One region of the Dorea chungnamensis genome, then DNA from elsewhere that is predicted to be linked to it. Evidence: predicted binding sites of a transcription regulator. Region 1 holds the regulator's gene; the other holds the start of a gene.

Evidence for each region. The regulator Rex, encoded in region 1, represses fermentation and respiration genes when NADH is low (regulators of the CRP and FNR family bind a similar motif). The targets are predictions, from matches to a motif close to ATTGTTAANTANTTAACAAT.
Region 2: ABE613_RS04100 (aminoglycoside phosphotransferase family protein) is a predicted target of Rex. The motif match lies at 9,177-9,196, and genes of this name have one in related genera.

Annotation. Positions count from the first base shown of each region.
Region 1 is NZ_JBDOHT010000004.1:27,205-43,637, reverse strand. Features, by position in the region: gene rpmF (50S ribosomal protein L32) at 1-122, shown strand, start outside; gene plsX (phosphate acyltransferase PlsX) at 247-1,269, shown strand; gene acpP (acyl carrier protein) at 1,304-1,537, shown strand; gene rnc (ribonuclease III) at 1,591-2,286, shown strand; gene smc (chromosome segregation protein SMC) at 2,294-5,854, shown strand; gene ftsY (signal recognition particle-docking protein FtsY) at 5,864-6,802, shown strand; gene ilvA (threonine ammonia-lyase) at 6,820-8,034, shown strand; gene ABE613_RS04720 (hydroxymethylglutaryl-CoA lyase-like TIM-barrel protein) at 8,214-9,614, shown strand; gene ABE613_RS04715 (GntR family transcriptional regulator) at 9,635-10,288, shown strand; gene ABE613_RS04710 (NADP-dependent isocitrate dehydrogenase) at 10,310-11,506, shown strand; gene ABE613_RS04705 (DUF6472 family protein) at 11,626-11,802, shown strand; gene ABE613_RS04700 (flavodoxin family protein) at 11,830-12,552, shown strand; gene ABE613_RS04695 (ABC-F family ATP-binding cassette domain-containing protein) at 12,553-14,508, opposite strand; gene ABE613_RS04690 (redox-sensing transcriptional repressor Rex) at 14,639-15,283, shown strand; gene ABE613_RS04685 (NAD(P)H-hydrate dehydratase) at 15,374-16,433, shown strand, end outside.
Region 2 is NZ_JBDOHT010000003.1:158,076-174,508, reverse strand. Features, by position in the region: gene ABE613_RS04145 (double-cubane-cluster-containing anaerobic reductase) at 1-801, opposite strand, end outside; gene ABE613_RS04140 (PucR family transcriptional regulator) at 907-2,130, opposite strand; gene ABE613_RS04135 (amino acid ABC transporter ATP-binding protein) at 2,326-3,072, opposite strand; gene ABE613_RS04130 (amino acid ABC transporter permease) at 3,062-3,754, opposite strand; gene ABE613_RS04125 (basic amino acid ABC transporter substrate-binding protein) at 3,777-4,550, opposite strand; gene ABE613_RS04120 (undecaprenyl-diphosphate phosphatase) at 4,693-5,520, opposite strand; gene ABE613_RS04115 (Cof-type HAD-IIB family hydrolase) at 5,536-6,369, opposite strand; gene ABE613_RS04110 (DUF1444 domain-containing protein) at 6,359-6,940, opposite strand; gene ABE613_RS04105 (cell wall hydrolase) at 7,053-8,141, shown strand; gene ABE613_RS04100 (aminoglycoside phosphotransferase family protein) at 8,299-9,054, opposite strand; gene adhE (bifunctional acetaldehyde-CoA/alcohol dehydrogenase) at 9,288-11,900, opposite strand; gene ABE613_RS04090 ([FeFe] hydrogenase, group A) at 12,069-13,823, opposite strand; gene ABE613_RS04085 (NAD(P)-binding protein) at 13,817-15,649, opposite strand; gene ABE613_RS04080 (bL17 family ribosomal protein) at 15,815-16,351, opposite strand.

The DNA of each region.
Region 1 (16,433 bases):
ATTGGAAAATGAGCGCTCCAAACCTGGTTAAATGCAGCAAGTGTGGCGAGTTAATGATGCCTCACAGAGTGTGCAAGGCTTGTGGCTCATACAACAAAAAAGAAATTATTCCTCAGGACTAATTTAGAATGATGTTGAAAGGTAAGACTTACTAGTGGTTGGTAAGTCTTATTTTTTATGTAGAAATCATTGCTTTTTATAACAATGTTTAGTAGAATAAAATCTAGTAGGCTAGGAGGAAAGATTATGTCAGAAATTACAAAAGTAGTATTGGACGCCATGGGCGGTGACAATGCACCAAAAGAGATGATTAAAGGTGCTGTTGAAGCTGTCTCAAAAGAAGCTGGCCTGAAAGTGATTCTGGTAGGTCGCGAAGAGGAGATTACTTCAGAGCTTGCATCTTACAATTATAAGAAAGAGCAGATAGAGGTAGTGAATGCCACAGAAGTGATTGAGACCGCAGAACCGCCGGTTAATGCGATTCGCCGGAAGAAGGATTCGTCAATCGTAGTTGGTATGAAGATGGTGAAGAAAGGAGAGGCAGATGCTTTTGTGTCTGCAGGAAGTTCTGGAGCCATTCTTGTTGGCGGTCAGACGATTGTAGGAAGGCTTAAAGGAGTTGAGAGACCACCGCTTGCACCATTAATTCCAACAGAAAAGGGAGTCAGTCTTTTGATTGACTGCGGAGCGAATGTGGATGCCAGACCATCGCATCTGGTTCAGTTTGCCAAGATGGGTTCCATATATATGGAGCATATTGTAGGAATAAAAAATCCTAAGGTAGCGATTGTAAATATTGGAGCAGAGGAAGAAAAGGGAAATGCATTGGTAAAAGAGACATTTCCATTGCTGAAAGAGACAAAAGGAATCAATTTCACAGGAAGCATTGAGGCCAGAGAAATTCCACATGGACAGGCAGATGTGATTGTCTGTGAGGCATTTACTGGGAATGTAATTTTGAAATTGACAGAAGGACTTGCATCTACACTGGTTGGAAAGATCAAGGAAGGTATGATGAGTACCCTTCGCAGTAAAATTGGTGCACTTCTTGTAAAACCGGCATTGAAAGCAACGTTGAAGGAATTTGATGCCAGTGAGTACGGTGGAGCGCCACTTCTTGGATTGAATGGTCTTGTAGTGAAAACACACGGAAGTGCAAAAGCAAAAGAAGTGAGCAATACATTGATTCAGTGTGTAACCTTTAAGAATCAGAAAATTAATGAAAAAATCAAAGAGTGTATTCAAACGGATGTGATATCCGCTGAATAGAGAGAACAATAAGTAGGAGAAAAGGAGAAACAAAATGGAATTCGAAAAAATTAAGGAAATTATTGCTGATGTATTGAATATTAATGCAGACGAGATTACGATGGATACTACATTTGTAGATGACTTGGGAGCAGATTCTCTTGATATTTTTCAGATTATTATGGGGATAGAAGAGACATTTGATATTGAAATTGATAATGATGATGCTGAGAAGATCGTTACAGTAGGAGATGCTGTAGAACAGATCAAAAATGCAACAAATAACTAGGGAATATAGAAAAGAAAAAGCCCAGTAGGGCTTTTTCTTATGTGAGGCATATTATGGGACTGGATTTAAGAATATTAGAAAATAAAATCGGATATAAATTTAAAGATTTTCATTTATTAAAAAAAGCGATGATTCATAGTTCTTATGCAAATGAAATGCATCTGCCAAAATATGAATGTAATGAGCGTCTGGAGTTTTTAGGAGATGCTGTATTGGAATTGGTGTCTAGTGAATTTTTGTTTTATGAACATGGGAAGATGCCGGAAGGTGAACTTACAAAGACAAGAGCCAGTATGGTATGCGAGCCGGCTCTGGCTTTTTGTGCCAGAGATTTGAAGTTGGGTGATTACCTTCTGCTTGGCAAAGGAGAGGAAGCTACTGGAGGACGTAAAAGAGAATCTATCACCTCAGATGCAATGGAAGCACTGATTGGAGCAATCTATATTGATGGTGGTTTTGCTAATGCAAAAGAGTTTATTCAGCGATTTATCTTGAAAGATCTTGAGAATAAAAAGCTCTTTTATGATAGCAAGACTATCCTGCAGGAAATTGTACAGGCCAATTTTAAAGAGGTCATTTCCTATAGACTGATTGGAGAAGAAGGTCCTGATCACGATAAATCGTTTCATGTGGCCGTCTCTATTGGAGAAAAGGTCTATGGCCTTGGTACGGGCCGTACAAAAAAAGCGGCAGAGCAAGACGCAGCTTACCAGAGTATTTTGAAGCTGCACAAGATGAATATAAAGTAGGTGTAGAATGTATTTAAAAAGCATAGAAGTGCAAGGGTTTAAATCATTTGCACACAAGATTAAATTTGACTTCCATAACGGGATTACAGGCATTGTAGGACCGAACGGAAGCGGCAAGAGTAATGTTGCGGACGCCGTGCGATGGGTGCTTGGAGAACAGCGTGTAAAACAATTGCGTGGTGGAAGTATGCAAGATGTTATTTTCTCCGGTACGGAGAATCGGAAGCCTCTAAGTTATGCTTCTGTGGCAATTACACTGGATAATTCAGATCATCAGCTCCCGATTGATTATGAAGAAGTAACAGTCGCCAGAAAACTATATCGTTCTGGAGAAAGTGAATATTTAATCAATGGGAGCGCCTGTCGTTTAAAAGATGTCAATGAGTTATTCTACGATACCGGAATTGGAAAAGAAGGTTATTCTATTATTGGTCAGGGACAGATTGACAAAATCCTAAGCGGTAAGCCAGAGGAACGAAGAGAATTATTCGATGAAGCAGCTGGAATTGTAAAATTCAAACGCCGAAAAAACATGTCCGTCAAAAAGTTGGAAGAAGAACGGCAGAATCTTTTGCGGGTAAATGATATTTTAGCAGAGCTTGAGAAGCAGGTCGGACCTCTGGAGAGACAGGCAGAGACGGCAAAAGAATACTTAAAAAAGAAAGAACAGTTGAAAACGTATGATATTAACATGTTCTTACTTGAGACTGAGAGACTACAGGAACAGATTCAGGGAATTGATGAAAAGCTTGACGTGACCAGAGAAGAACTTGGAGAAGCAAGCAGTCAATATGATGCCATGAAAACAGAATATGAATCTGTGGAAGAACAAGTTGATGGCATTGATGCATCGATTGAAAAAGCGAAAAGTCAGCTCAATGAGACTAATATGTTGAAACAGCAGCTTGAGAATCAGATAGAATTGTTCAAAGAGCAGATTCGCAGTATGCATATGAATGATGCACATTACGATCAGCGTGCAAGAACTATCGATTCAGAAATAAATGTCCGTGAGGGTCAACTTCAAGAATTAAAGTCAGAACAGGAAGCGATCCAGAAACAGATGGATGAACAGATGCATCTTGAAGAACAGGCCAAAAAAGAGCTGATTGATGTTCAATCCAAGATTGCAGAAATCACTGCTTCTGTAGATAAAAATAAAAATGATATCATGGAATTGTTGAATAGCAGGGCATCTACTAAGGCAAAGATTCAAAAATACGATACCATGCTTGAGCAGATTCATGTCAGAAAGGCTGGAATGGATCGCCAGATTCAGGAATCTGAAACGGAGATCCGGGAACAGAGCAAAAAACTAAAAGGTTATCAGAATGAATTAAAAGAAGTATCTTCTAAGATTATTGAACTGTCTGAAGAGAGCAGTCAGTATGAGACGAAAATTGAAGAACTTCAGAAACGACTGGCAAAGCAGACGGAGCAATTTCGTATCGGACAGACAGCATTTCACAGAGAGCAATCCAGATTAGAATCTTTAAAAAATATTACTGAGCGTTATGATGGGTATGGTAATAGTATTCGAAAAGTAATGGACAATAGGGACAGAGAAAAAGGATTGTTAGGCGTTGTTGCTGATCTGATCAAAGTGGATAAAAATTATGAGATTGCCATTGAGACAGCACTTGGAGGTAATATTCAGAATATTGTAACTACAGATGAAGAAACAGCCAAACGGATGATTCAGTTCTTGAAAAAGAACAAGTTTGGACGTGCAACATTTCTTCCGTTGACTACAATTCATGCCTATTCAGGAATCGGGAAGCCGGAAGCCTTACATGAACAAGGCGTTATCGGTACTGCGAATACACTTGTAAAGGTGGAAAGCCAGTATAAATCATTAGCAGATTATTTGCTTGGAAGGACGCTTGTTGTTGACCATATTGATCATGGAATTGCAATTGCAAAAAAGTACAAACAATCTATACGCATTGTAACGTTAGAGGGAGAATTGATTAATCCTGGAGGTTCCATGACTGGTGGAGCTTTTAAAAATTCCAGCAATCTGTTGAGCAGACGACGTGAAATAGAGGAGTTTGAAAAAACAGTTAAAAAACTGAAGCAAGAGATGGATGAGATGGAAGCGTCTTCCGAAGCCTTGCGAAAAGAGCGTGCTGGTTATTATGAGAAACTGGATGAGATCAGTAACAAACTCCAGAAAGCATACGTCATTCAGAACACGGCAAAAATGAATGCCGATCAGGCAGCATCTAGAATGAAAAATGCAAATGAGATTTCTGAGCAGACTAGAATAGAGTCAGAAAGGCTGGATGAACAGATTACAGACATTATTGATAATCAGGAATCCATCAATGTTGAGTTAGATACATCAGAAACGCTTGAAAAGGATCTGACAGAACGAATTGAAAAAGAACAGAAAGTTCTTGATAAAGAACATGAAGAAGAGACTTTGAAGTTAAAAAGAACAGAAGAGATACATCTTGCATATGCCAGTCTGGAACAAAAATTTACATTCGTGATAGAGAATGTAAATCGTATTCAAGAAGAAATCGGTAAATTTCAGAATGAATTAAAAGAATTGGAGAAGAGTAAAGGTGGTACTTCAAAGGAAATCGAAGAAAAAGAGGAGCAGATCACAGAACTGCGACAGACTATAGAGAATTCAAAAGATTTATTTAAAGAGATTCAGAATGAAATAGAAAAATTCAAAAAAGAACGTGAAGAATTAAACCAAAAACACAAAGTATTCCTGCAAAAACGTGAAGATCTGTCCAAGCATATGTCAAGTCTTGATAAAGAAATATTCCGTCTGGAGAGTCAGAGAGAGAATTATGAGGCATCCTCTGACAAACAGATGAATTATATGTGGGAAGAATATGAGATTACGTTTAACCATGCAAGAGAGTTAAGAGACAAAAATCTGACGGATCTTGCAAAGATGAAAAAGAGGATACAGGAATTAAAAAGTGAGATCCGTGCACTTGGAAATGTGAATGTTAACGCGATAGAAGAATATAAGAGTGTATCCGAACGATATGAATTCTTAAAAGGACAGTATGATGATCTGGTGGAGGCAGAAGCAACGCTGGAACAGATCATTGAAGAACTTGATACTGCGATGCGTAAACAGTTTCAGGAGCAGTTTGCCTTGATAGCCAAGGAATTTGATACAGTATTTAAAGAGTTGTTTGGCGGTGGAAAAGGTACATTGGAGCTGATGGAAGATGAAGATATTCTGGAAGCGGGTATTCGAATCATTGCTCAGCCGCCAGGAAAGAAATTGCAGAATATGATGCAATTATCCGGCGGCGAGAAAGCTTTGACGGCTATTGCGCTATTATTTGCTATTCAAAATTTAAAACCATCCCCGTTCTGTCTGCTGGATGAGATTGAGGCGGCATTGGATGATAACAATGTTGTGAGGTTTGCGCAATATTTGCATAAATTAACGAAACATACACAGTTCATTGTAATTACACACCGAAGGGGAACAATGACTGCTGCCGACAGACTGTATGGTATTACTATGCAGGAAAAAGGTGTATCTACACTTGTATCTGTAAGTTTGTTAGAAGATGAGTTGGAGCAATAGGAGGACGATATGACAGAAGAGAATAAGGAAAATATAGGTTTTTTTAAACGTCTGGTCTCAGGTCTCAGTAAGACGAGGGATAATATTGTATCTGGGATGGACAGTATTTTTAATGGATTTTCTCATATAGATGATGAGTTCTATGAAGAGCTGGAAGAAGTTCTAATCATGGGAGATCTTGGTGTTCAGGCTACTTATGATATTCTGGATGATTTGAAAACCAAAGTAAAAGAGCAGCATATCAAAGAACCTTCACAATGCAGACAGATATTGATTGACAGTATCAAAGAACAGATGGATGTAGGTGAAACTGCTTATGAGTTCGAGAAAAAGACGTCGGTTGTTATGGTAATCGGAGTCAATGGTGTCGGAAAGACTACAACAATTGGAAAATTAGCCGGTAAACTCCGGGCACAAAATAAGAAAGTTATATTGGCTGCTGCGGATACGTTTCGAGCTGCAGCGGGGGAGCAGTTAAAAGAATGGGCAAACCGGGCACAGGCAGATCTGATCGGTGGACAGGAAGGTTCTGATCCTGCGTCGGTTGTATATGATGCGGTTGCGGCTGCTAAGGCCAGACATGCGGATGTGCTGTTATGTGACACTGCCGGAAGACTCCACAATAAGAAGAACTTGATGGAAGAATTAAAGAAAATGAATCGAATTATTGATCGTGAGTATCCAGAAGCATTTCGGGAAACATTGGTCGTTCTAGATGCTACAACAGGTCAGAATGCATTGCAGCAGGCAAAAGAATTTAATGAAGTAGCAGACATCACAGGAATCATTTTGACAAAAATGGACGGAACTGCCAAAGGGGGGATTGCTGTGGCAATACAGGCTGAACTTGGGATTCCAGTCAAATATATTGGCGTAGGGGAGACTATAGATGATCTTCAGAAATTTGACGCAGATACTTTTGTAAACGCTTTATTTACAGCAGAATAAGAGAGGAGAAATATTCAATGCTTACATTAGAAAAATTTGAAGAAGCCAGTGAACTTGTAAAAAAGGTTACAAATCCGACAAAATTGGTATATAGTGAATACCTTAGTCAGCAGACTGGCGGAAAGATTTATTTGAAACCGGAAAATATGCAGTATACAGGTGCATATAAAGTAAGGGGGGCATATTATAAGATTAGCACGATGACAGAAGAAGCGCGTGAAAAAGGATTGATTACTGCGTCTGCAGGAAATCATGCTCAGGGAGTTGCGTACGCTGCTCAGAAGTTTGGCTGCAAAGCAACGATTGTAATGCCAACGGTCACTCCGCTTATCAAAGTAAATCGAACGAAAAGCTATGGAGCAGAAGTGATCTTACATGGGGATGTCTATGATGATGCTTGCGAATATGCATTGAAACTTGCAGAAGAAAATGGCTATACGTTTGTACATCCATTTGACGATCTGGCAATCGCAACAGGTCAGGGTACGATTGCGATGGAGATTGTTCAGGAATTACCTACAGTTGATTATATTCTGGTGCCGGTTGGCGGCGGCGGTCTGGTGACAGGTGTATCAACGCTTGCGAAAATGCTGAATCCTAAGATTAAGGTAATTGGTGTAGAACCTGCTGCCGCAGCAAGCATGAAAGCGGCTCTGGAAGCAGGAGAGCCTGTTACCCTAGATAGTGCTAATACAATTGCAGACGGTACCGCTGTAAAGCGTGTTGGAGAAAAGATTTTTCCGTATGCAAAAGAGAATATCGACAGTGTCCTGACGGTTGCTGATGATGAATTGATTGCCGTATTTTTGGATATGGTAGAGAACCATAAGATGATAGTAGAGAATTCGGGTCTGCTGACAGTTGCAGCTCTGCGTCAGCTTGATTTGAAAGGTAAAAAGGCAGTTGCAATCTTAAGTGGTGGAAATATGGATGTAATCACCATGTCTTCTATTGTACAGCATGGTTTGATACAACGAGACAGAATCTTCTCTGTATCCGTACTTCTTCCGGATAAACCAGGTGAATTGGTACGAGTTGCGGCAACCATCGCCAATGCACAGGGAAATGTTATCAAGTTGGAACATAATCAGTTCGTAAGTACCAACCGAAATGCGGCAGTAGAACTTCGTATCACTATGGAGGCGTTCGGAACAGAACATAAACATGATATACTGATGGCACTTGAAGATGAAGGATTCCGTCCAAGAGAGATTGGAGCAAAGCTATACTAAAATGAGATGAGAATTCACAACATTAAAGAGACAGAAAATTTGTTAGAATTTTCTGTCTCTTTTTGTATAAAGAGAGAAAAATTCCCCTTGACACAAAATGTATAATTGTATACAATTATACACATTAAGATATAAAATAATGTTTTGTTTTGGTAATGTCATTTTAAGGAGTGTGTATTATGGAAAATAGAAAAGTTTATTTGGACAAGCATTCGAATTTGCTTCAATTGGAGGAGCATATGTATCCTCTGGTCGATGTTGATACACCGAATGTATTCCGGAATCTATTTCATTATGATGAGATTCCGAAGATTGCATTTAACGATCGTATTGTACCCCATAGTATGCCGGATGAAATCTGGATTACAGACACTACATTTCGTGATGGTCAGCAGTCTCGCGCGCCATATAGCACAGAACAGATTGTGACACTCTATGACTATTTTCATAAACTAGGTGGACCGAAGGGAAAGATTCGCCAGAGTGAATTCTTTTTGTATAGCAAGAAGGATCGGGATGCAGTATATAGGTGTATGGAAAAAGGATATAAGTTTCCGGAAGTGACTAGTTGGATCCGCGCAAGTAAAAAGGATTTTGAACTGGTAAAAGAGATTGGAATGAAAGAAACTGGAATTCTAGTAAGCTGTTCTGATTATCATATCTTTTATAAATTAAAGATGACAAGAAGAGAGTGTATGAATCATTACTTATCAGTGATCCGTGAATGTCTGGAAACTGGAGTGAGCCCGAGATGCCATCTGGAAGATATTACGCGTTCTGATATCTATGGTTTCGTTATTCCATTTTGTCTGGAACTTATGAAATTAATGGATGAATATAAGATTCCAGTGAAGATTCGTGTCTGTGATACGATGGGATATGGAGTAAACTATCCAGGAGCTGTGATTCCAAGATCTATTCCTGGAATTATCTATGGACTTCGTGTTCATGCGGGTGTGCCAAGCGAATTAATTGAGTTCCATGGTCACAATGATTTTTATAAAGCAGTCAGTAACTCTACAACTGCATGGTTATATGGTGCAAGCGGTGTAAACTGTTCACTTTTTGGCATTGGAGAACGTACTGGCAATACACCTTTGGAAGCTATGGTATTTGAATATGCACAGTTAAGAGGAACATTGGATGGTATGGATACAACGGTAATTACAGATCTTGCAGAGTATTACGAGAAAGAGATAGGATATCAGCTTCCGTCAAGGACACCATTTGTAGGAAAGAATTTTAATGTTACCAGAGCGGGTATTCATGCAGATGGACTATTAAAAAATGAAGAGATTTATAATATATTTGATACAGATAAATTCCTCAAACGACCACCGTTGGTTGCAGTATCCAATACATCTGGTCTTGCTGGGATTGCGCATTGGATCAATACGTACTTTCATCTGCCTGAAGAAAAACAAGTAGATAAAAATTCAGAATTAGTAATAATGGTGAAGGCATGGGTAGATAAAGAGTATGAGGAAGGCCGTGTTACGGTACTGACAGATAATGAATTGCTTGTTGTTATTGATGATGCATGTAAACAGCTTGGAGTCAGCCTTGTCCAGGAGAAATAGAATCGAAGAAGGAGCAGAACATGGAAGAATATCAAGACCATTCTCTTAGAGGAAAGGTATTTCAAAAACTCCGTGAAGATATTCTCTCTGGAGTATATAAAGATGATGATGAATTAAGAGAGATTTCCATTGGAGAAGAAATGGGAGTCAGCAGAACGCCAGTTAGGGAGGCGCTTAGACAGTTGGAGCTAGAGGGGCTGGTGACGATCATTCCTAATAAGGGAGCTTATGTAAAAGGTATTACTCAAAAAGATGTACATGATATTTATAAAATAAGATCTCTTTTGGAAGGCTTATGTGCAAGATGGGCGACAGATAATATTTCCGATGAACAGATAGAAGAATTAGAGGAGATTATTCTATTGTCAGAGTTTCATTTGCAAAAAAAGAGTGAAGGAAAAGCGGCACAGGTATCTGAATTGGATGGTAAATTTCATAAAGTCTTGTATGAGGCATCCAACAGTCGTATACTAGAACATGTATTATCTGATTTTCACAAATATGTGAAGATGGCACGTACTTTGTCGGTAGGTGCCAAGGACAGAGCACAGAAATCAATCGAGGAACATAAAGGTATTCTTGAGGCAATTAAGAATAAAGACGCTGATCAGGCTGAAATGCTTGCGAATCAGCATATCATGAATGTTATGGAGAACCTCCATATGGAGAAGTAAATCAAAAAGGAGAGAAGCAAGATGGCAAAGATTAAGATGACAACACCAATTGTAGAGATGGATGGAGATGAGATGACAAGAATCTTGTGGAAGATGATCAAAGAGAATCTTCTGGAACCATTTATTGAACTGAACACGGAGTATTATGATCTTGGACTGGAACACAGAAATGAGACCAATGACCAGGTAACCATCGATTCTGCAAATGCTACTAAAAAATATAAAGTAGCAGTGAAATGTGCAACAATCACACCAAATGCCGCACGTATGACAGAATATAATCTAAAAGAAATGTGGAAGAGTCCGAATGGAACAATCCGTGCTATTCTTGACGGAACAGTATTTCGCGCTCCAATTGTGGTAAAGGGAATAGAACCTTGTGTGAAGAATTGGAAGAAACCAATTACAATAGCGAGACATGCTTATGGTGACGTTTATAAGAATACGGAGATGAAGATTCCGGGACCTGGAAAAGTAGAACTGGTTTATACTGCCGAAGATGGAACAGAAACGAGAGAACTGGTACATAATTATGCAGGACCAGGTGTTGCACAGGGAATGCACAATCTGTGCGGATCCATTGAAAGTTTTGCAAGAAGCTGCTTCAATTATGCTCTGGATACCAAGCAGGATCTGTGGTTTGCGACGAAAGATACGATTTCTAAAAAATATGATCATACATTCAAAGATATTTTCCAGGAAATCTATGATGCAGAATATGCAGAAAAATTTGAAAAAGCTGGTATCGTATATTTCTATACGTTGATTGATGATGCAGTTGCCCGCGTTATGAAATCAGAAGGCGGATATATCTGGGCATGTAAGAACTATGACGGAGATGTAATGAGTGATATGGTTTCTTCCGCATTCGGTTCATTGGCTATGATGACCTCTGTACTGGTATCTCCAGAAGGTTATTATGAATATGAAGCTGCACATGGAACAGTACAGCGTCATTATTATAAACACTTAAAAGGAGAAGAAACATCAACCAATTCAGTTGCCACTATATTTGCATGGACCGGAGCGTTGAGAAAACGTGGTGAATTAGACAGCAATCAGGAATTGATGGATTTTGCAGATAAGCTTGAAAAAGCAACGATCGACACAATTGAAGAAGGAAAAATGACCAAAGATCTTGCTTTAATTACAACTTTAGAGAATCCAACTGTGTTGAATAGTGAAGAGTTTATAAAAGCAATTGCTGAGAAATTGTAGTAATTAATAGTAAAAAGGGGACGTAGTAAAATTAACTTTTACTACGTCCCCTTTTTACATTTAGGGTGTACCCAAATGAAAAATATGTTATACTTGTTCCCAGGAAGGAGTTGTGTATCGTGAAGAGTAATTGTGAATCATGTGCTCATTATGAATATGATGAGGACTATGAATGTTTCACTTGTCAGATGGCATTAGATGAGGATGAATTGTATCGATTTGTGACCAATACATATTACGATTGCCCATATTATAGTTATGGCGATGAATATACGATTGTTAGACATCAGATGTAGATTATATGAATGGGGGAAGTATAGAAGATGAATATATTGATGATTAATGGAACTATGCGAAAGGGTTCTACTTATCATGTGGGAAAAATGTTGATTGATAAGATTGCTACAAAGGAGGATCAGGTAATTGAACTATTTCTACCGAAGGATATGCCTGAGTTTTGCAGAGGCTGTGGAAGATGTATTATGGAAGATGAGACAAAATGTTTTGATTATCTAATGTACATGAAGCGGTTGACTGGCTTGATTGATAAAGCTGACCTGTTGATTCTGACTTCACCGGTTCATGTCATGCATGTAACGGGAGCGATGAAATCTATGTTGGATCATTATGGATATCGTTTTATGGTTCACAGACCGGGAGCTTCTATGTTTCGAAAACAGGCAGTGTGTATTGCAACTGCCGCGGGAGGCGGCGTGAGATCTACGCTTAAGGATATGAAGATTAGTCTCCAGTTCTGGGGTGCCGCTAGAGTGTATACCTACGGAATGTCGGTGGCATCGCTTGGTTGGGATGGTGTCAGTGCAGATAAGAAAGAGCGGATTGACAGAGATTTGAGTAAGCTTGTATTAAAGATTTCCAAAGATCCAGATGGAGTGAATCCAGGAATCAAGACTCGTGCTCTGTTCTATATTATGAGAAGCTTTCATAAAAAAGGAATGAGTCCGGTGGATGATAATTATTGGAAAGAAATGGGATGGCTTGGAAAAGAACGTCCATGGAAATTACTGAAAAAGGAAGAGCTGTAGCTATTCAGCCAGCTCTTCCCATTTTATATACAGCTCTTCAAGTTCTTCCGCAATAGCTGCCTTTTCATTGGCTAATTCCTGACATTTAATGGAACTTGTAAAAATATCTTCCTGCAACATCATTTCGTCAATCTTAGCATCCCGCTCTTCAAGAGTAGTGATGCGTTCTTCGGTTTTCTTCAGTTCGTTTTTTCGTTTTCGCTCGCGAGCCTGTGCTTCTTTTTGTTCCTTCCAGTCGAGCTTAGAATCTGACACATTTGCTGCAACAGAGTCTTTGCCAGAAGATATAGCAGAATTTGCAGTTCCTGGAATATAAACAGAAGACGGGGCACCAGCATAAATGGTTGTTAGCTCGTCTTTTTTTTCAAGATAATAGTCATAATTCCCTATATAATTTACAAAAGTCTGATTCACCAGATCAAGGATCCTTGTTGCTGTCTGATTGATAAAATAACGATCGTGTGAAACATATAAGATAGTTCCGGTATAGTTGTTCAATGCTTTTTCCAGAATTTCTTTTGATGGAATATCCAAGTGGTTTGTTGGTTCGTCAAGAATCAGAAAATTAGCTTTCGAAAGCATCAGCTTCGCTAAAGATACTCTGCCACGTTCTCCACCGCTTAGGTCACCGATCCGTTTAAACACATCATCCCCAGTAAATAAAAAAGCGGCCAGCATATTTCTGATCTTCGTGTTAGTCAAATCCGGGTAATCATCTGAAATTTCGTCAAAAATGGTTTTTTCCATATGTAGTACATGGTGTTCCTGATCATAGTATCCGATCGCTACATTAGTTCCCAATGTAAATGTACCGGAATCTGCTGATATTACCTGATTTAAGATTTTTAAAAGTGTTGTTTTCCCCGTTCCATTGTCACCGATGATTGCAACATGTTCCCCGCGTTTAATGTCAAAACTTATATCTTGAAACAGAACTTGATTTGGAAATGATTTACTTAGATGTTCAACAGACAGAACATCGTTACCGCTGACACAAGAAGGCTCTAATGTTAAGTGAATCTCATTATTTGCTTCCAAGGGTTTCTCTACAGGACGGATCTTTTCCAACATCTTTTCACGGCTTTCTGCACGTTTGATAGATTTCTCACGATTAAAAGAACGAAGCTTTTCAATTACGGCTTCCTGATGCTTTATTTCTTGCTGCTGATTTAAATATTCTTTTATCTGAGCATCACGAAGCTGCTGCTTTTTGGCAGCATAATCACTGTAATTTCCATTATAGGTCATCAATTTTCCAGATTCGATTTCTAAGACCTTAGTCACTACTTTGTTCAAAAAGTAACGGTCATGAGATACGATCAGAACGGCTCCTGGATAATTCAGAAGATAAGTTTCTAACCAAGCTATAGAGTTTAGATCCAAGTGGTTAGTAGGCTCGTCCAAAAGCAAGATATCTGGCTTGGTGAGCAATAATTTACCAAGAGAGACGCGGGTTTTCTGACCCCCAGAAAGGGTATCTACGGGTTTAGAAAAATCATTTTCTGTAAAACCAAGACCTTTTAATACCCCGTTAATCTCACTTTCATATGCATAACCATTCTGGCGTTCAAAAGAAGCTGTCAGACGATTATATGTTTCAAGGCGTGATGTCAATGCATCACCTTCTAAATGTTTTAATTCTAATTCGATGGAACGGATCTGTGTTTCCATTTCGATGATATCAGATTTGGCAAGTTTCACTTCTTCATAGATAGTGCTTCCACTTTGCATAGCCTGATGCTGTGCAAGATATCCCAAGGTTTTGCCTTTGGTTAAAATTACTTCTCCGCGGTCAGAAGGAAGCTCACCTACAATCATTTTAAAAAGCGTTGATTTTCCCGCTCCATTGGGACCAACAAGAGCTGCTTTTTCGTGATCTTCTATATGAAAAGAACCGTCAGCGATAATCACTTTTTCGCCGAAAGATTTACTGATTCCGTGACATGCTAATATCATATTATTTTCATATCCTCCTTTTTCACTCGTTTTCATTATAGCGAAAATAGGACAAAATACAACTAAAAGTTTGACTTTGTTCACACAATTCTATATAATATTTCTTAGAATGAAATGGAAGGTGAGACTATTGGAAGAGAGAGAGATTTCCCAGGCGGTCATCCGTAGATTGCCACGATACTATCGATACTTAGGAGAGCTACTTGAAAATGGAGTGGAGCGTATCTCGTCTAACGATTTGAGTAAGCGTATGAAAGTGACTGCATCTCAGATTCGTCAGGATCTTAACAATTTTGGTGGGTTCGGTCAGCAGGGCTATGGTTATAACGTTAAATATTTGTATACAGAGATTGGTAAGATTCTTGGCTTGGAAGAGGCTCATAATATGATTATTATAGGAGCTGGTAATTTAGGGCAGGCTCTTGCTAATTATGCAGCTTTTGAGAAGAGAGGATTTGTATTAAAAGGAATTTTTGATGTCAACCCAAGATTGGTGGGTGTTTCAATCAGAGGCGTGCCGATTCGTATGATGGATGAGTTAAAGACATTTGTCCAACAAAATGATGTTGAGATTGCAGTTTTGACTATTCCAAAGGATAAGGCAATTGAAGTGGCTAATATGCTGGTAGACAATGGTGTTCGTGCAATTTGGAATTTTGCCCATACAGATTTGAATCTGCCGGATCATATAATTGTTGAAAATGTACACTTGTCTGAAAGCTTAATGCAGTTATCATACAATATTAGCCGATATAACGAAGAACATAAGAAATAATAAGCAAAGACGTGTAATGACTGGCATGCGCAGACGGGCTGGTTTTTACACGTCCTTTTATATTATAAAATGAACTTGGAAGGTGAGATTATGCGATATCTGCTTAATGGAAATCAAATGAAAAAGGCGGATCAATATACAATACAGGAACTGGGAATTCCGTCTATGGAGTTAATGGAGCGTGCTGCAAAGAGATGTGTAGAGACTATGGAGGCGGAAAAGCTTGATCTGTCCAAAGCGTGTATCGTATGTGGTTCAGGGAATAATGGTGGTGATGGATTTGCGATAGCGAGACTTTTAAAGGAAAAAGGGTATCCTGTGACAGTTTGTTTTGTAGGAAATGAATCTCATCGTACGGATGAAACAAAACAGCAGATGAGTAAATTAAGGGAAACAGGTGTTGAGATATTCAAAGAGTACAAAGAAGATGAATATAGTATCATAATAGATGCGATGTTCGGTGTTGGACTTAGCCGTGAGATTATAGGAAAATATTTTCAGATTATTCAGAAGATGAATGAAGCAAAGGCTGTAAAATTTGCTGTAGATATGCCATCTGGAATATCTGCGAATCATGGAAGTGTCCTTGGAATTGCTTTCCGTGCAGATATTACGGTGACTTTTCAAATGGAAAAGCTGGGACTTGCAATCTATCCCGGAAAGGAATATTCTGGTAAAGTGATTGTAGCTGATATCGGAATCCATACGGAAAAAATAATTGCTACCGAAAAAACGGCATATACTTATGAGAAGAAGGAATATTGTAAATTTCTGCCAGCCAGAAAAGAAAATTCGAATAAAGGGACATATGGGAAGTTACTTGTAATTGCAGGAAGTAAAGGTATGTCTGGAGCGGCTTATCTGAATGCAAAAGCGGCATATATGTCTGGAGCAGGACTGGTACAGATCTATACACCGGAAGAAAATAGGATTATTTTACAGCAGCTCCTTCCGGAAGCAATTATTACAACTTATGACATTTTTGATAAGACTGAGTTGTTAAATCTTTTAACATGGGCAGATGCAGTTTGTATTGGATCTGGAATAGGAATCAGTGAGCGTTCCAGGAGAATATTGAAGGCAACTCTTGAGCATGTGAAAGTACCTTGTCTGATTGATGCAGATGGTTTGAACCTGATTGCGGAGCATA
Region 2 (16,433 bases), on a different contig from region 1:
AACCACTACACCGCCGTTATCCTCAATTGCTTTCACGACTTTTTTCGAATCTCCACCAATTGGGCATCCTGTTATCAGTATTCTTGGACGATGTTCCTTCTTTGGTTTCTCTTCATACTCTTCCAGGATCTGATTCGTCAAAGCGTCCAATTCTTTTGGAACTTTCTCCAGATTCAACTTATACTTGCTTCCATATAATACATCAAGCAATTCCATCCCCATAATTGGAACTGGATCCAATTTCATGACTTCATACAAGCGTTTCAACGCTATCCTTCGTCGATTTTCAATCTGAATTGCATGCTTTATATCATCTTCCGTAATAACAACTTGAAATTTTTCTTCCAAATAATGTCTCAGGCGGATAATCTCCTGCTTCCACAACTCAAGTCCTTTTTCAGACTGAATATTGGGAAGTTCCATCACAAAGACATCCTTAAATTCCGCCATCATCTCATACATCTTTTTCTTTCCGTCGCATGTCGTCTCTCCAACAACAAGATCAGAAAAATGAAAATATGGACATCTGTCAGAAATTGCATATCCATAGCTAGATTTAATTAAGGGGCAAATATTTTTCGGCAATATACTCTCTGCAATCTGAACCGTTTCTTCGGATGACGAGCATAATCCTACCGGCACAGCTCCCATAGCAATTGCTATTTCACGCGGAAAGTAAGAGCAATACGCTCCTATTATAGGAGTTCCCTTTTCTTTAAATTCCTTTATAGTTAAAAAAGACTGTTTTTTTTGCTCTGCAAATTCTTCAAAAATCTCAGGAAGCTCTTTAATAATATTCATATTAACTCTCCTCACACATTATCATTTTTATCTTAGCATACGCTTCCCAAAATTCCAATTGTTCTCCATACAAACATTGTTACCTCAATTATGCAAACTGCACAATCACATGCTCTGCTCCTGAAGCATAATACTGAGCATTAAACGCCTGGAAACTACCGGATCATTAATATCTACATCCAATATTTCATTAATTTTCCCAAGCCTATAGATCATCGTATTCCGATGAATATATAACTTCTTTGATGTCATGCTTACATTATTGCCATGAAGCAAATATTCTTTTAATGTATTATAAAATTCAGTCCCTTTCGCTTCATCCTCGTATTTTAATTGTAAAAGCTTATCTTCCAGATATCTCGCTTTCCCAATATAAGGCGCTGCACAGGAACAAACGATCTGAATATAGTAATCATATTCCATATATAGTCTCTTATCCGGTTCCACTTTTCGCCCAATCTCAAGTGCTCTTAACGCCATAAAACTTTTTTTATCAATCAGTTCACTTTTTTCAAATACATCACTAAATCCACAGAGCATATCATACTTCTCGCAGATTTCATCCAAAATATGTCGTATAATTCCTTCTGTTTCTTCCAGATGAATATCGCAAAATAATACACACAATGTACGTTCCTTAATATATACAAATGAATTGTGATATACATCCATTATCTGATTTCCGGCTTTCTGAAGCTGGATCATGCTATCTTTTTTTAATTCCAGAGTAGCAACAATAAATGGTGCTTTTACATATGCATCATACATTTCCTGCATACCCTTAAGTCTCAACCGTTCTTCAGTTTCTCCTTCAAACAAGCTCCTTGCAATCATACGCCTAAGGGTAGACGAATGATAATGGACCTGTGTTCCATAACGTTCAAGCACCATTCCCAACGCCTGACAGGTGATGTCATTTACCTGACAAATCATCTCTTTTTCATCTTCTGACATCTCCGCATCTGAAGAAATCATTTCGATGCAAAAGCCTTCCGTATTTCCTTTGACTTCTATAGAATTAACTACTTTATACTCTCCATCATCTTCTATATAAGTAGATGTTTTTTGTTCATTCTTATTTTGACATTCTATACATTTAGAGATAATTTTAATCATAGATTCCTTGTAAGCAATCTCTTGTTCTGACAGACATCCTATATCCAGTTTTTTGTCAGAAGCAGCCAGTACTTTTCCTCCGATATCCACTACCAAAAAAGATACTTCCGCATAATCTGCAATACTGTTGATTACTTTTTGCATATTACATTCTGTACTTAATATTTCAAATACTTTTCTGTAACAGACATTTAAGTCAAAATTCTCTTTCATGTATATATGCCCCCATTTTGCGACATCATTTACCATTCTAAAAACACTTTTAAATATTGATTTTATTATATTAAAGATAAAAATCTCTGTCCAATCGTTAATGTCTATATTCGGGTTCACTTATAGTAATAGTCAATTTTATATAAAAAAGGATATCTCATTTTGTAAGATATCCTTTTAACACATCATATTCTATTACAATATCTTCGATAAGAACTCCTGAAGTCTCGGATCCTTCGGATGTTCAAAGAACTCTTTCGGAGTTCCCTGTTCTTTGATCTGTCCTTCATCCATAAAAATAACTCTGGAAGCGACTTCTTTGGCAAATCCCATCTCATGGGTCACTACCACCATCGTCATTCCATCTTTCGCAAGCTGCTTCATCAACTCCAGAACTTCACCGACCATCTCTGGATCAAGGGCTGATGTCGGCTCATCAAAAAGCATAACATCTGGATCCATTGCCAGGGAACGGATAATCGCAATGCGCTGCTTCTGTCCGCCTGATAATTGAGATGGATAAGCATTTGCTTTTTCCTGCAGCCCAACCAATTCCAACAGTTCCATTGCCCGCTTCTGCGCATCTTCTGTCTTCTGTCCGAGAAGCTTGATTGGTGCCAGCGTAATATTCTGCAGAATCGTCTTATGCGGGAACAGATTAAAGTGCTGGAATACCATTCCCATCTTCTGACGATGCTTATTAATGTCTACATTTTTATCTGTTATATCAACACCTTCAAAATACACATGGCCTCTGGAAGGTACTTCTAACAGATTCAATGAACGCAGGAAAGTAGATTTTCCAGAACCAGACGGTCCAACGATTACTACTACCTCCCCTTTCTTTATTTCCTCGGAAACTCCGTTAAGCGCGTGCAGTTCCCCGAAGATCTTATGTAATCCTTCTACCTTAATTAAGGTATCTCCTTGATTAGTGGTCACTGCTTCTTAACCTCCTTTCCAGAATATTTACAAGCTTTGTAAATATAAGTACCATTGCAAGATAAATCAATGCAACAGCGATCAAAGGCATAAAAGCGTCATATGTACGACTTCTGATGATATCTCCGCCTTTGGTAAGATCCTGCAGGGCAATATAACCAGATACAGACGTCTCTTTCAAAAGTACAATAAACTCATTTCCCAAAGCCGGCAAAACATTCTTAAATGCCTGCGGCATTATAATATAAATCATAGTCTGGGCGTAATTAAATCCAAGACTTCTTCCTGCCTCGAACTGCCCGCTGTCCACAGACATAATTCCCGAACGGAAGATCTCTGCCACGTACGCTCCCGAATTCAATCCGAACGCCATTACTGCAACAATTACCTTGCTGATATCCATACTTCCGAAAATTACAAAATAGATAATCAACAGCTGTACAACTACTGGTGTTCCACGGATTACTGTCAGATAAAGCTTACAAATTGCGTTCAAAATCTTAAGTTTTCCTGTCTTATCACAAGTGGAGCGGACTACTGCTACCAGAAAACCTAATACAATACCGATCAAAACTGCAAAAAACGTTACCCTGAGTGTAACACCCAATCCATCCAGTATATATTTCCAACGGTCATCTTTTATAAAATTAAGATAAAATTTATCCTGAAATGTCTGTAACATACCCTACATCCTTACTCTCTGATTATTCAGCGTCTGCTTTAATGTATTTTCCAATGATTTCGTCTAACTTACCAGAATCTTTTAACTTTGCAAGAGCATCGTTGATCTGGTCTTTCAACTCTGTATTGTCTTTTGCGATTGCAATTGCATATTCCTCTTCTGTAAATGCTTCATCTAAGATCTTAAGGCCTTCTGCTTCTTTTACGAACTCTTTTGCAGGCTGACCATCGATTACAACTGCATCGATCTTGCCCTGTGTCAATGCCTGAACTGCTTCAAAACCTTTGTTATACTGCTCAACAGTTGCATCTTCGATATCACTTGCATAGATATCACCTGTTGTTCCTAACTGTACACCGACTTTCTTTCCTACCAGATCATCTGGTCCTGCAATATCGCTGTCCTCTTTTACAATAACAACCTGCGTTGCTGTTGCATATGGCTCTGAAAAGTCTACACTTTCCTTACGGTCTTCCGTAACAGTCATACCAGCAACACCTATATCAGCTTTTCCTGCTGTAACAGCCGGAATGATAGAATCAAATGCCATATCTTCAATCTCTAGTTCCATGCCAAGTTCTTCTGCAATAGCTTCTGCAATCTCAGCATCAATTCCAACAATTTCATCACCCTCATGGTATTCATACGGTGGGAATTCTGCGTTGGTAGCCATTACCAATTTGTCAGCCTTGCCACCATCCTCAGATTCTCCAGAATCTTTCTTAGATCCACATGCTGCCAATGAGAATACACATGCAGCTACTAATAATACACTAACTATTTTTTTCAGTTTCATACCTAATCTCCTCCAATTTGCTTTATTTATTATTCTGCATAAAAATACAAGCTAGTTCATATTTTATCATATTTTCCATAAAAAACAAGTGGATTTTTCCACATATTTTACAGGAAAAATCCACTTGACTATGGATAAATTTTTATGCAAGAAATGCCTGAACAATCGTCACAAGAATGATCAAAGCTCCCAACACGATTCTGTAATATCCAAACACCTTGAAATCATGCTTCTTGATATATCCCATCAGGAACTTGATGGCAACAATTGACAATCCAAATGACACCAGACATCCCAAGAGCAAAAGTCCCAATTCTGAACCTGTAAAGTGGAGCCCGAATTTTACTAACTTCAGGAAGCTTGCACCAAACATGACCGGAATTGCAAGAAAGAAGGTAAATTCCGCAGCCACTTCTCTAGAAATACCAATCAACAAAGCTCCTATTATCGTAGCACCCGACCTGGAAGTTCCAGGAATTAACGCTAACATTTGAAAAAATCCAATCCACAGAAGCATTGGAACCGTCAACTCCGAGATTTTTCTTACAGTTGCTCTTCTTCCTGCATTCCGATTTTCTACAATTATAAAGAGAATACCATAGACAATCAACATAACTGCTACAGGCAATGGTTTATAGAATATCTCATCTAAAATATCATTAAACAACAATCCTATCACTGCAGCTGGAACAGATGCAATCAATACCTTAATCCACATCTGCCAGGTAAGCATCTTCTGCTTCTGGGTTTTCTTTGGCGAGAATGGGTTCAATTTATGAAAATACAGAACTACGACTGCCATAATCGCTCCCAATTGAATCACAACATTAAACATTTCCATAAATTCATCGCTCATACTTGGCGAAAGCAGATCCCCTACCAGAATCAAATGCCCTGTACTGCTGACAGGAAGCCACTCCGTAATACCTTCAACAATTCCCAGAATGATTACTTTTAATACATCTAACATTTTTCTCTCCTTTTCTTACTGCAGCACATGCTCTTCTATAAAATGTGCAACTCCATCTTCGTCATTCGACAGTGTCGTCACATAATCTGCCGCTGCTCTTACCTCTTCAGTTCCATTAAGCATCGCAACACCAATACCTGCCTTATGTATCATGCTCAAATCATTCGATCCATCTCCAAATGCCATAATTTCTTTCCTATTAATTCCAAGAATATTTCCGAGCTGCATCAAAGCATTTCCTTTACTGACACCTGCTGCATTAACCTCTATATTCTTAGTCAATGCACCTGTAACCTCTATATCCGGTATTGCTTTTAATTCTTCCAGTGCTGCATTGCGATCTTCTATATTCGCAAATATTGCCTGTACCTTGTCACTTCCCCTGTTCTCCTCCTCAAACTTTGCACGAATATCAGGTACTGCGATTCGGGTCTTCACCAGATAATCTGCCATCGGCGCCTCTTCAAGATAACGATCAATAGCTTCCAATGCATCTTTCTCGGCATATCCCTTTCCATCGTAATAAATCTCTCTTAACGTATCATAATGTTCAAATATGTCCAGAAGCATTCTTGCTGTTTCTAATGGAACGGGGCACTCATAGATTGCCTTGTTCTGTCTCACATCAATGATTCTTCCCCCGTTGGCGGTTACCGCATACTTAAAATCAAGAATATCAAATAATTCATTGGGGATTCCACTGATTGGTCTTCCGGTCGCCGGCATCACAATAATTCCCTGTGCCGCCGCATCCTTCAATACCTTTTCTGTATACGGCGTAATCTTTTTCTCTGAAGTCAGGAGCGTTCCGTCCAGATCAAGCGCTATTAATTTTATCTTACTTCTCATATGCAGATAATTCCTTTCTATCTTTTGAAAATAACATCAGCGATCTGCTAATCTTATTCTGAGCCTGTTCATACGCCTGTTCTCCATGTTCGATTAACTTTTCTACAACCTGTTTCTGTCCGGCTGGTGCAAATAGGATCGTATCCTTTGCCGGCACCATAATGATCAGATCGTCTTTTAATTTGTCTACACAAACTTGCCAGATATGCTTAAAGCATAAAGCACTTGCTTCATGGTGTCCGTCTGCAAGAACCGCAAATCCGCCATACCAGGTATTTGCAATGACAAATTCTACATCTCTGTTCAAATTCTCACAAGCTGTGTGATATAATTCCTCAATATCGCATTCCGGCGGAAGCATATTATCCTTTAGAACTTCATATGCTTCATCGCTTCTTTTAATAACAAATATAATCTTCAAATCACCGATAAATGCCACAACAGGAGTATCCTGTTCAGAAATCCTCTTGCCATTCAAGGCCTGTGTATCCGTAAGTTCTTCTTTTATCCAAGGATAAATATGTTTTTTTATATTGTCATATTTATAATGCTCTTCTTCATATTTTTTCATATGCATTCCTCTCAATCTTAAATTCTATATTCTATTCTAACAAAGTTTGCTTTATAAAGCAATTTGTTGTATAATATGTTGTGCACTTATCGTAGATAGAAAGGATATGAATATGATAAACCCAAAAAAGCAACGTATATTACGGTCACTCATAGCAATTGCTATCTCCACCGTAACAATTGCTTCTACAAATATTCCGGTATTCGCAGCGCCTTCTGCTGATGAATTGGAGATAACGACAGGTGGATTACAAGATCAGTTAGATGATTTGAACAGCCAATTATCTGCTCTAAGCGCTGAGTTGGACTCTGCCGCAGCTCAGATTGAGGACTTATCAGCTGAGGTCGAGAAAGCCAAGCTGGATTTGGCCGCAGCTCAATTAAATGAAGAACTGCAGTATGATTCCATGAAAGATAGAATCAAATTCATGTATGAAGGTGGCAATGTTTCTTTATTGCAGATATTATTTTCTTCAGAAGATATGGCTGATTTTCTGAATAAGGCAGAATATGTCTCAACTATCAGTGAGTATGACAGACATATGTTGGACGAGTTAAAAGAGGTTCGTGTCAATGTAGAAAAAAAACAAGAGAATCTGACTGCAAAGCAGGAAGAACTTGCACAAATGCAAAGTGATCTGACCGCAAAAGAAGAAGAGCTCAACTCAAAGATTGCTTCTACTTCCGGACAATTGGATGATTATAAAGAACAGCTGGACCGTGCACGTGCCGCTGAGGAAGCAAGTAAAACTGCACAGAATAATCAGATTGCTGGTTCTGTCACATCGCCTGGCAATGGTGGTCAGAACAACAATGGTTCTTCAGGTTCAACTACCAACGGAGGAAATCCAATCGATGCTTCCACCTCAGATGTAGCTTTGTTTGCCGCTTTACTCCAATGTGAGGCCGGTAATAGCTATGATGGTATGTTAGCTGTAGCAACGGTTATCATGAACCGTGTCTCCAGCCCGAGTTATCCAAGCACCTTACGCGGTGTCATTTATCAGTCTGGACAATTTAGTCCTACCTGGAACGGTTCTTTGGAGCGTGTCCTTGCAAAGGGACCATCCTCCACAGCATATTCTGTTGCACAGGCCGCTTTGGGCGGTGCACGGCACTCTGCGGTTATTCATTGCTATAACTTCAATTATGCTGGTTCTGGAGTTCAGGGAATTAATATTGGTGGAAATGTCTTTTATTAATATTTTAATATGATATTTTTATCTTGCTTATTAACTTCGCAGATAGATAATATGTATCTCATCATATAACATAAGAGAGAGGATATGGAATTTATTTTCCGTATTCTCTCTCTTTTACTTTATTCTCTTTTACTTTATTCTCTTTTATTCAACATGGCTATTGATAATCCATAACGTCAATCCATTTCATGAGGAAATCTTTTTCCAGCTCATTATCTTTTTCTAACTGTGATGCTGCTACGATTGGAAGCCATTGCTGTACATACTGCTTTGCAGTGTCACTCTTCTTGCAGAAAAGCTTCATATAGAGGTCAGCTGCATCCTGATCTTTCAGTGCAAAAAGAAGGTAAGTCATAGCTGCATCCGCACTGGCATTTCCCTGGGTCGCATGCGCCCAGTCAACAACCGTCATCTTGCCATTCTTTCCTACAATTACATTACTTGGATTAAAATCACCGTGGCAAAGCTTAGTGTGCTTCGGCATACTCTCCAGACGGGTCAACAATTCATACCTCTGTGTTGCATCTAATTCTTTTAGTCCATTAATCTGTCTCGCCAGTTTATCCTTTAATTTGTTAAGCATCGGCGCTTTCTTACTCTGAACCTTCAGCTGCAGATCCACAAAATCTGACATATATTTTTCCAGATTATCATGGTCCACCTTCATCATCTCTTCCAAAGTCTTTCCTTCTTTATACTCTATAACCAGAGCCCATTTGCCATCAATCTGTGTAACCTCTTTTAATTGCGGAATATCCAATCCTGATTCCTCTACTCTTACTGTATTCAACGCCTCATTAAACACTGCAGATTTTGGATGTGTGGTCTCGAATACCTTGACAATCTCTTTATCGCATTTGTAGACTTCTTTGTACGGACGTTTCACGATCAAATTACTTCCTTCAAGTTTCATAAGCTGTGCCTCCTTGTATAATACTTCCGATCTTTTATTTGTTAACTGCATTATACACCCTTAAATTTCATTTGGAAAGAGTAATTTGATATTTTTTTAACTTATTTTTATTGCATATTTTTATTGTTAAATAATTAACTTTATTCATTTGGGTACACCCCTTTTTCCATTTAGGTACACCACAAAACACAATTAGGGACGTAGACTTTTTTAAAAAGTCTACGTCCCTAATATTAACCGTAGTAACACTTCAGATAGATTTCTTTCATTTCTTTCATGAGTGGATATCTCGGGTTTGCTCCTGTACACTGGTCGTTGAAGGCTTGTTCAACCATATCATCCAATGTATCGAGGAAGTATTTCTCATCGATTCCGTATTCTTTGATGGATTTTTTGATTCCGATCTTTTCTTTGAGGTCTTCCAGTTTTGCGAGGAAGTTTTCGAATACTTCTTCGTCTGTCTTGCCTTGGCATCCGGCAAAGCGTCCTAATTCTGCGTATCTTGCAAGTGCGTGTGGATACTGGTACTGGGAGAATGTTCCCATCTTGGTCGGAACTTCTGCTGCATTGTATCTCATGACTTCTGTCAGGAGAACTGCGTTTGCGACACCGTGTGGCAAGTGATGGAATGCTCCAAGTTTGTGGGCCATGGAGTGGTTCAGGCCAAGGAAAGCATTTGCGAATGCCATACCAGCCATACAGGATGCATTTGCCATCTTTTCTCTTGCGATTGGGTCATTGGCTCCGTTTGCATATGCAGATGGCAGATAATCGAATACCATCTTAACGGCTTTCATTGCAAGTCCATCTGTGTAGTCTGTTGCCATAATGGATACGTATGCTTCGATTGCATGTGTCATAACGTCGATACCGGATGCGCTTGTCAGTCCTTTTGGAGCTGTCATTGCATTATCTACGTCGACGATTGCCATATCTGGAAGTAATTCGTAATCTGCAATCGGCCATTTTACGCCTGTCTCTGCATCAGTGATGATGGCAAATGGTGTCACTTCAGAACCTGTACCAGAAGATGTCGGGATTGCAACAAAGTAGGCTTTCTCTCCCATTTTTGGGAAGGTAAATACTCTCTTGCGAATATCCATGAAGTCCATAGCCATGTCTTCAAAGTTTGCTTCTGGATGCTCATACATCAGCCACATAATCTTCGCTGCATCCATTGCAGATCCACCGCCAAGTGCGATGATTGTATCTGGTTCAAATGCTCTCATCTGGTCTGTTCCTTTTTGTGCACACTGCAGAGTCGGATCTGGTGCTACTTCATAGAAGCATGTATGCTGAATTCCCATCTGGTCTAATTTCTCTTCAATTGGTTTTACATAACCATTTTTATATAAGAAGGTATCTGTTACGATAAATGCTTTTTTCTTGTGCATCACTGTTCCGAGTTCATCGAGTGCCACCGGCATACAGCCTTTCTTAAAGTATACTTTCTCAGGTGTTCTAAACCACAGCATATTTTCTCTCCTCTCTGCGACCGTCTTAATGTTAATCAGATGTTTTACACCTACGTTCTCAGATACAGAGTTGCCTCCCCAAGAACCACATCCAAGTGTAAGAGATGGAGCAAGTTTAAAGTTATAAAGATCACCGATACCGCCCTGAGAAGATGGAGTATTGATTAAGATACGACAAGTCTTCATTGCTTCTGCATGTTTTGCAATCTTCTCTTTCTCTGCAGGATGAATATACAGAGAAGATGTATGTCCATATCCGCCATCTGCTACCAACTGTTCAGCTTTTGCAAGGGCTTCATCAAATGTTTTTGCTCGGTACATTCCAAGTACCGGAGATAATTTCTCATGCGCAAATTCTTCAGAGATATCAACGGATTCCACTTCACCGATTAAGATCTTGGTATCTTCCGGAACATCTACACCTGCGAGTTTTGCAATCTCATATGCAGATTTTCCTGGGATCTTATTATTTAAGGCACCGTTGATAATGATAGTCTTACGAACTTTATCCAGCTCTTCGCCTTTTTTCAGGAAATAGCATCCACGATATGCAAATTCTTTCTTTACTTCATCATAGATACTGTCGAGCACCGTTACAGACTGTTCGGATGCACAGATCATACCATTGTCAAATGTTTTAGAATGAATGATAGAATTTACTGCCATCTTGATATCTGCTGTCTCGTCAATAATAACAGGAGTATTTCCAGGTCCAACGCCAAGTGCCGGTTTTCCTGAAGAGTATGCAGCCTTCACCATTCCAGGTCCACCTGTTGCAAGGATAATATCTGCATCTCTCATAACTGTATTGGTAAGTTCCAGGGACGGAACGTCAATCCATCCGATAATTCCTTCCGGTGCTCCTGCTTTGACAGCTGCATCCAGAACAATCTTTGCTGCAGCGATCGTACAGGCTTTTGCTGCCGGATGTGGACTGATGATAATTGCATTTCTGGTCTTCAAGCAGATCAATGTTTTGAAAATTGCTGTTGATGTTGGGTTAGTTGTAGGAATAACTGCCGCTACAAGGCCAATTGGTTCCGCAATCTTCTTAATTCCATATGCTGGGTCTTCTTCAATAACTCCGCAAGTCTTGGTATTCTTATAAGCATTGTAAATATACTCTGCTGCGTAATGATTCTTAATAACCTTATCTTCCACGATACCACGACCAGTTTCCTCAACTGCCTGTTTTGCAAGAGGAATTCGCATCTTGTTTGCTGCCATTGCTGCCTCGAAGAAGATCTTATCTACCTGCTCCTGTGTGAATGTAGCGAAGATCTTCTGTGCTTCTCTCATCGCCTTCATCTTTGCTTCAAGAGCTTCGACATTATCAATAATCTCTGGTACTGCCTCTTTTTTCTTTGCCATTTTGATTATCCTCCCTGTAACTGTGTTACTATCGTTTCAATGGTCATAGTATAACTGTGTGTTAATTATTTGTCAATATGTTTTTGATATTTTTTTAACGATAATGACAAAAAAATAACAGGGGACGTAGTATTTTTTAATTTTACTACGTCCCCTATTAACTATTTTTTAAAATCCTTTGCCGTAATTTACTATTTTTGCATCATGTTCTGTATGTAACAGCATATGCGCTTTATGTGACATTGGTTTTTCAAAATATTCTTCGTACATTTGAAGGATATCTGGATTCTCATGTGAGAATCGAATGTCATAATTATCATCCAGATAATACAGGTTCTTGCCGCGTTCAAAGGCCAGTTCTTCACCATCGTGGATTGGCTGTCCGCCTCCGCCTACGCAGCCTCCTGGACATGCCATAACTTCTACGAAGTCGTAGTGTACTTCTCCTCGTTCTATCTTATCAAGCAGTGCTCTGGTATTGCCAAGACCGCTTACAACAGCGGTTCTGACGGTAATATCATTAATCTGGAAATCTGCTTCCTGTACACCATCATTTTCGTTGAAGCCTTGACTTCTTACTGCAGTAAATGCATCTGCCGGTGGATTTTCTCCTTTGATGATATAATATGCGGATCGAAGCGCTGCTTCCATTACACCGCCAGTTGCTCCAAAGATGACACCAGCTCCTGTACCAGCCTGCATCGGGCGGTCGCTTTCAATATCTACCAATGTATCAGGGCTGATGTGTGCAGAACGAATCATTCTTACCAGCTCTCTGGTCGTGATTACTGTATCAATGTCATGTCCTGCATATTCTCCATAGAACAGTTCCATCTCGCTCTCGCCTTTTTTCGCAACACAAGGCATTACAGACACGGTGTAGATTTTCTCTGGTGATACACCTAGTTTTTCTGCAAAGTAGGTCTTCATTGCTGCGCCGAACATCTGCTGTGGTGATTTTGCAGAGGATAAATATTTTACCAAATGTGGATACTGTGTTTTAATAAAACGAATCCATCCTGGACAGCATGATGTAAACATCGGGCGATCTTTCAGTTCACCACTTGTAAAACGCTGAACAAATTCGTGTCCTTCTTCCATGATTGTCAGATCGGCTGAAAATACAGTATCAAACACGTAGTCCACACCCATACGCTTCAAGGCATCCAATATCTTTCCAATGGTTGCATCTTCTGGAGCAAGTCCAATCTGTTCGCCCCATGCAGCACGTACAGCCGGTGCAACCTGAGCTACAACAATTTTATCTGGATCTGCAATTGCTTCCCAGACCTTTTCCGTATCATTTCTCTCGCTCAATGCTCCTACCGGACAATGTGTAATACACTGTCCGCACAATGAACAGTCTGCTTCCTGAATGTTCTTATGACCACCTACATTTACAGTCGTTCTGGATCCGGTTCCTTCCACATCCCAGACACTCAATCCCTGTACTTTATCACAGACCTGAATACACCGCATACACTTAATACATTTGGAGGAATCACGGATCAGTGGAAAATTCTTATTCCAAGGCTGTTTCTCGATCTCCATCTTGTATGGAATATCGATAATATTCAAGTCATTGGCAACTGACTGAAGGCTACAGTTGCCACTTCTTGAACATGCCACACACTGACAATTATGCTGAGATAAGATCAACTCTACATTGGTTTTTCTGTCCCTGCGTACTTTTGGACTATTTGTATGGATTACCATACCTTCCTCAGCAACATTATTACATGAGGTAATCAGTTTATCCTTTCCCTCTAATTCAACTACACATACACGACAGGCTGCGATCTCGTTAATTCCTTTCAGATAACACAATTTAGGAATATGAATCCCATTTTGAGCGGCAGCCTCCATAATCGTGGTATTTTCTTTTACGGATATTTGTTTTCCATCAATTACAAGATTTACCATAATGTCTCTCTGCCTCCCTTAAATATGCCATATCCAAAATGATCACACCGCAGACATCTGCTTGCTTCCTGTTTTGCTTCTTTTTCGGTCATGCAGTTCTCTACACCCTCAAAATCACAGACTCTTTCACAAGCTTCTCGTTCTGTAAGATTCACACGTCCACAAGGTGTACGGTCATCCAGATGTGCCTCTGGAATCTCTACGTCACAGGAAATTTCATGGTGATAGCCGAGATATTCATCAATATTAGCCGCTACAACCTTCGCTGCAGCAATTGCCTTTATTACAGAAGCAGGGCCGCTTGCGCAGTCTCCTCCTGCAAATACTCCTGGCATATTTTCAAAGGTTCCTGTGCTCTTTGTAACAATCTTACCACGTTCTACCGGAATACCAGCTTCCTCAAAATGGCGTGTCTCAATATTCTGACCGATTGCAACAACCAATACATCGCATGGAATATAAATATCCTCTTCGCCAGTCGGTTTGATACTTGCTCGTCCATCCTTGATTGCACTTACCATCTGCGGAGTCACATAAATACCTTTGATATGATTATTTTCATCAATATCCAGTGACGCAGGTGCTTTTAATGTCTGAAGTTCGATTCCTTCAGCAACAGCGCCGTCAATTTCTCCTGGAAGAGCTGTCATATCTGCAACTCTTCTTCTGTACACAATACTTACTTTCTTAGCACCGAGACGTTTTGCCGTACGAACCGCATCCATAGAAACATTGCCGCCCCCGATGACAGCAACTTCCTTGCCGGTCAGATCCATAATCTCGTTCTTGCCTACATTTCTCAGGAACTGAACAGCAGATAATACTCCATCTGCATCTTCCCCTTCCAGTCCCAGTTTTTTATCTGTGCTTGCCCCAATCGTAATCAGCACAGCATCGTATTGTGCTCTCAGTTCTTGAATTGTGATATCCTGTCCAATCTTAAGACCATGTTTTACCTCTACGCCAGTCTTTAAAATAGCATTGATATCTTCGTCTAATCTTTCCTTAGGCAGACGGTAATTCGGAATTCCATAACGAAGCATTCCACCAAGTTTTGGAAGCATCTCATATACCGTAGCCTGATGACCCATCAGCTGCAGATAGTATGCTGCACTTAACCCTCCTGGACCTCCGCCGAGTACAGCAATTCTCTTTCCTGTACTTGGTGCACATTTCGGTGGCTCTACCTCACCAGCAAAATCAGCAGCCACCCTCTTAAGACCACGAATATTGATGGAATCATCCACCATATTTCTTCTGCAGCGTGCCTCACATGGATGCTCGCAGATAAAACCACATGTTGTCGGGAACGGGTTGTCCTTCCTGATCAAACGAATTGCATCTGCATATCTGCCTTCCCCAACTAAAGCAACATATCCCGGAATATCTACATGTGCCGGACACAAAGATACACACGGTACCGGCTGATTATATGTACAGGTACATCTTCCATTTTTAATATGCTCCACATAATCATCACGGTATCCGATCAGTCCCTTATATACCATATTTGCAGCTTCATACCCGATGGCGCAATCGGCTGACTCCATGATAGATAAGGCAGTCTGCTCCATAACATCCAATGTCTCCATAGTTGCTTTTCCATCAAGTACATCCTTGATGAAATGATTCAATTGCCCCAGTCCAATTCGACACGGAACACATTTGCCACATGTCTGCGCATGGCATAATTCCAAAAATGCACGTGACATGTCTACCGGGCATAATCCCGGTGGGCTGGATTCAATTCTTCGCTCTAAGTCTTTATACAATCCTTCCATTACAATTCTGGCTCTCTTAGGCGAAGCGATCTCTAACCTACTCATTAACAACATCCCTTCTTTCTTTTTTCTGGTGCATCACACAGTTTATTTATTATATCACTATATTTGAAGTTTGTATTCAGTTTTTCTATAAGTAGATTATTTAACGATATAGACAGAGAAAAAACGCACTTCAGTTTCCTGAAGTGCGTCATCATTTTACACAGATTATACAAGTTCAATCAGAACTTCCATTGCTGCATCACCTTTACGCTGACCAATCTTTACGATTCTTGTGTAACCACCGTTACGATTCTCGTATTTTGGTGCGATTTCGTCAAAGAGTTTTGCAACAAGATCAACTTCTTTTGTATTTTTCTTTCTTCCAGCTGGTGTTGTTGGAACTTCTTTTACTGGGTAAAGAACTTTCAACATCTCACGACGAGCGTGAAGTCTGCTTGGCATATCTTTCTTGATCTTCTTCTCAACTTCGTCATATACAGTAACTTTCTTACCGTCTACAACCTCTTTTACTCTCTTGCCATCTTTGTCCTTGCGGGCAACTTTAGCTTTTACAGTAACTTCTTCGAAGTTGTCTTTTTCTTTTACTGCCATTGCAATAAGGCCTTCAGCGATCTTGCGGATTTCTTTTGCCTTAGCTTCTGTAGTAACGATCTTGCCGTTGTTAAGCAATGCTGTTACCTGGTTTCTCAATAATGCTTTTCTCTGGCTTGATGTTCTGCCGAGTTTTCTATATTTTGCCATTTTTCAAATCCTCCATTAATAACACTTGGTTATGCTTCTTCGGGCTTACTAGCCAAATGCTTCACCACGCACTTCGGGCTTA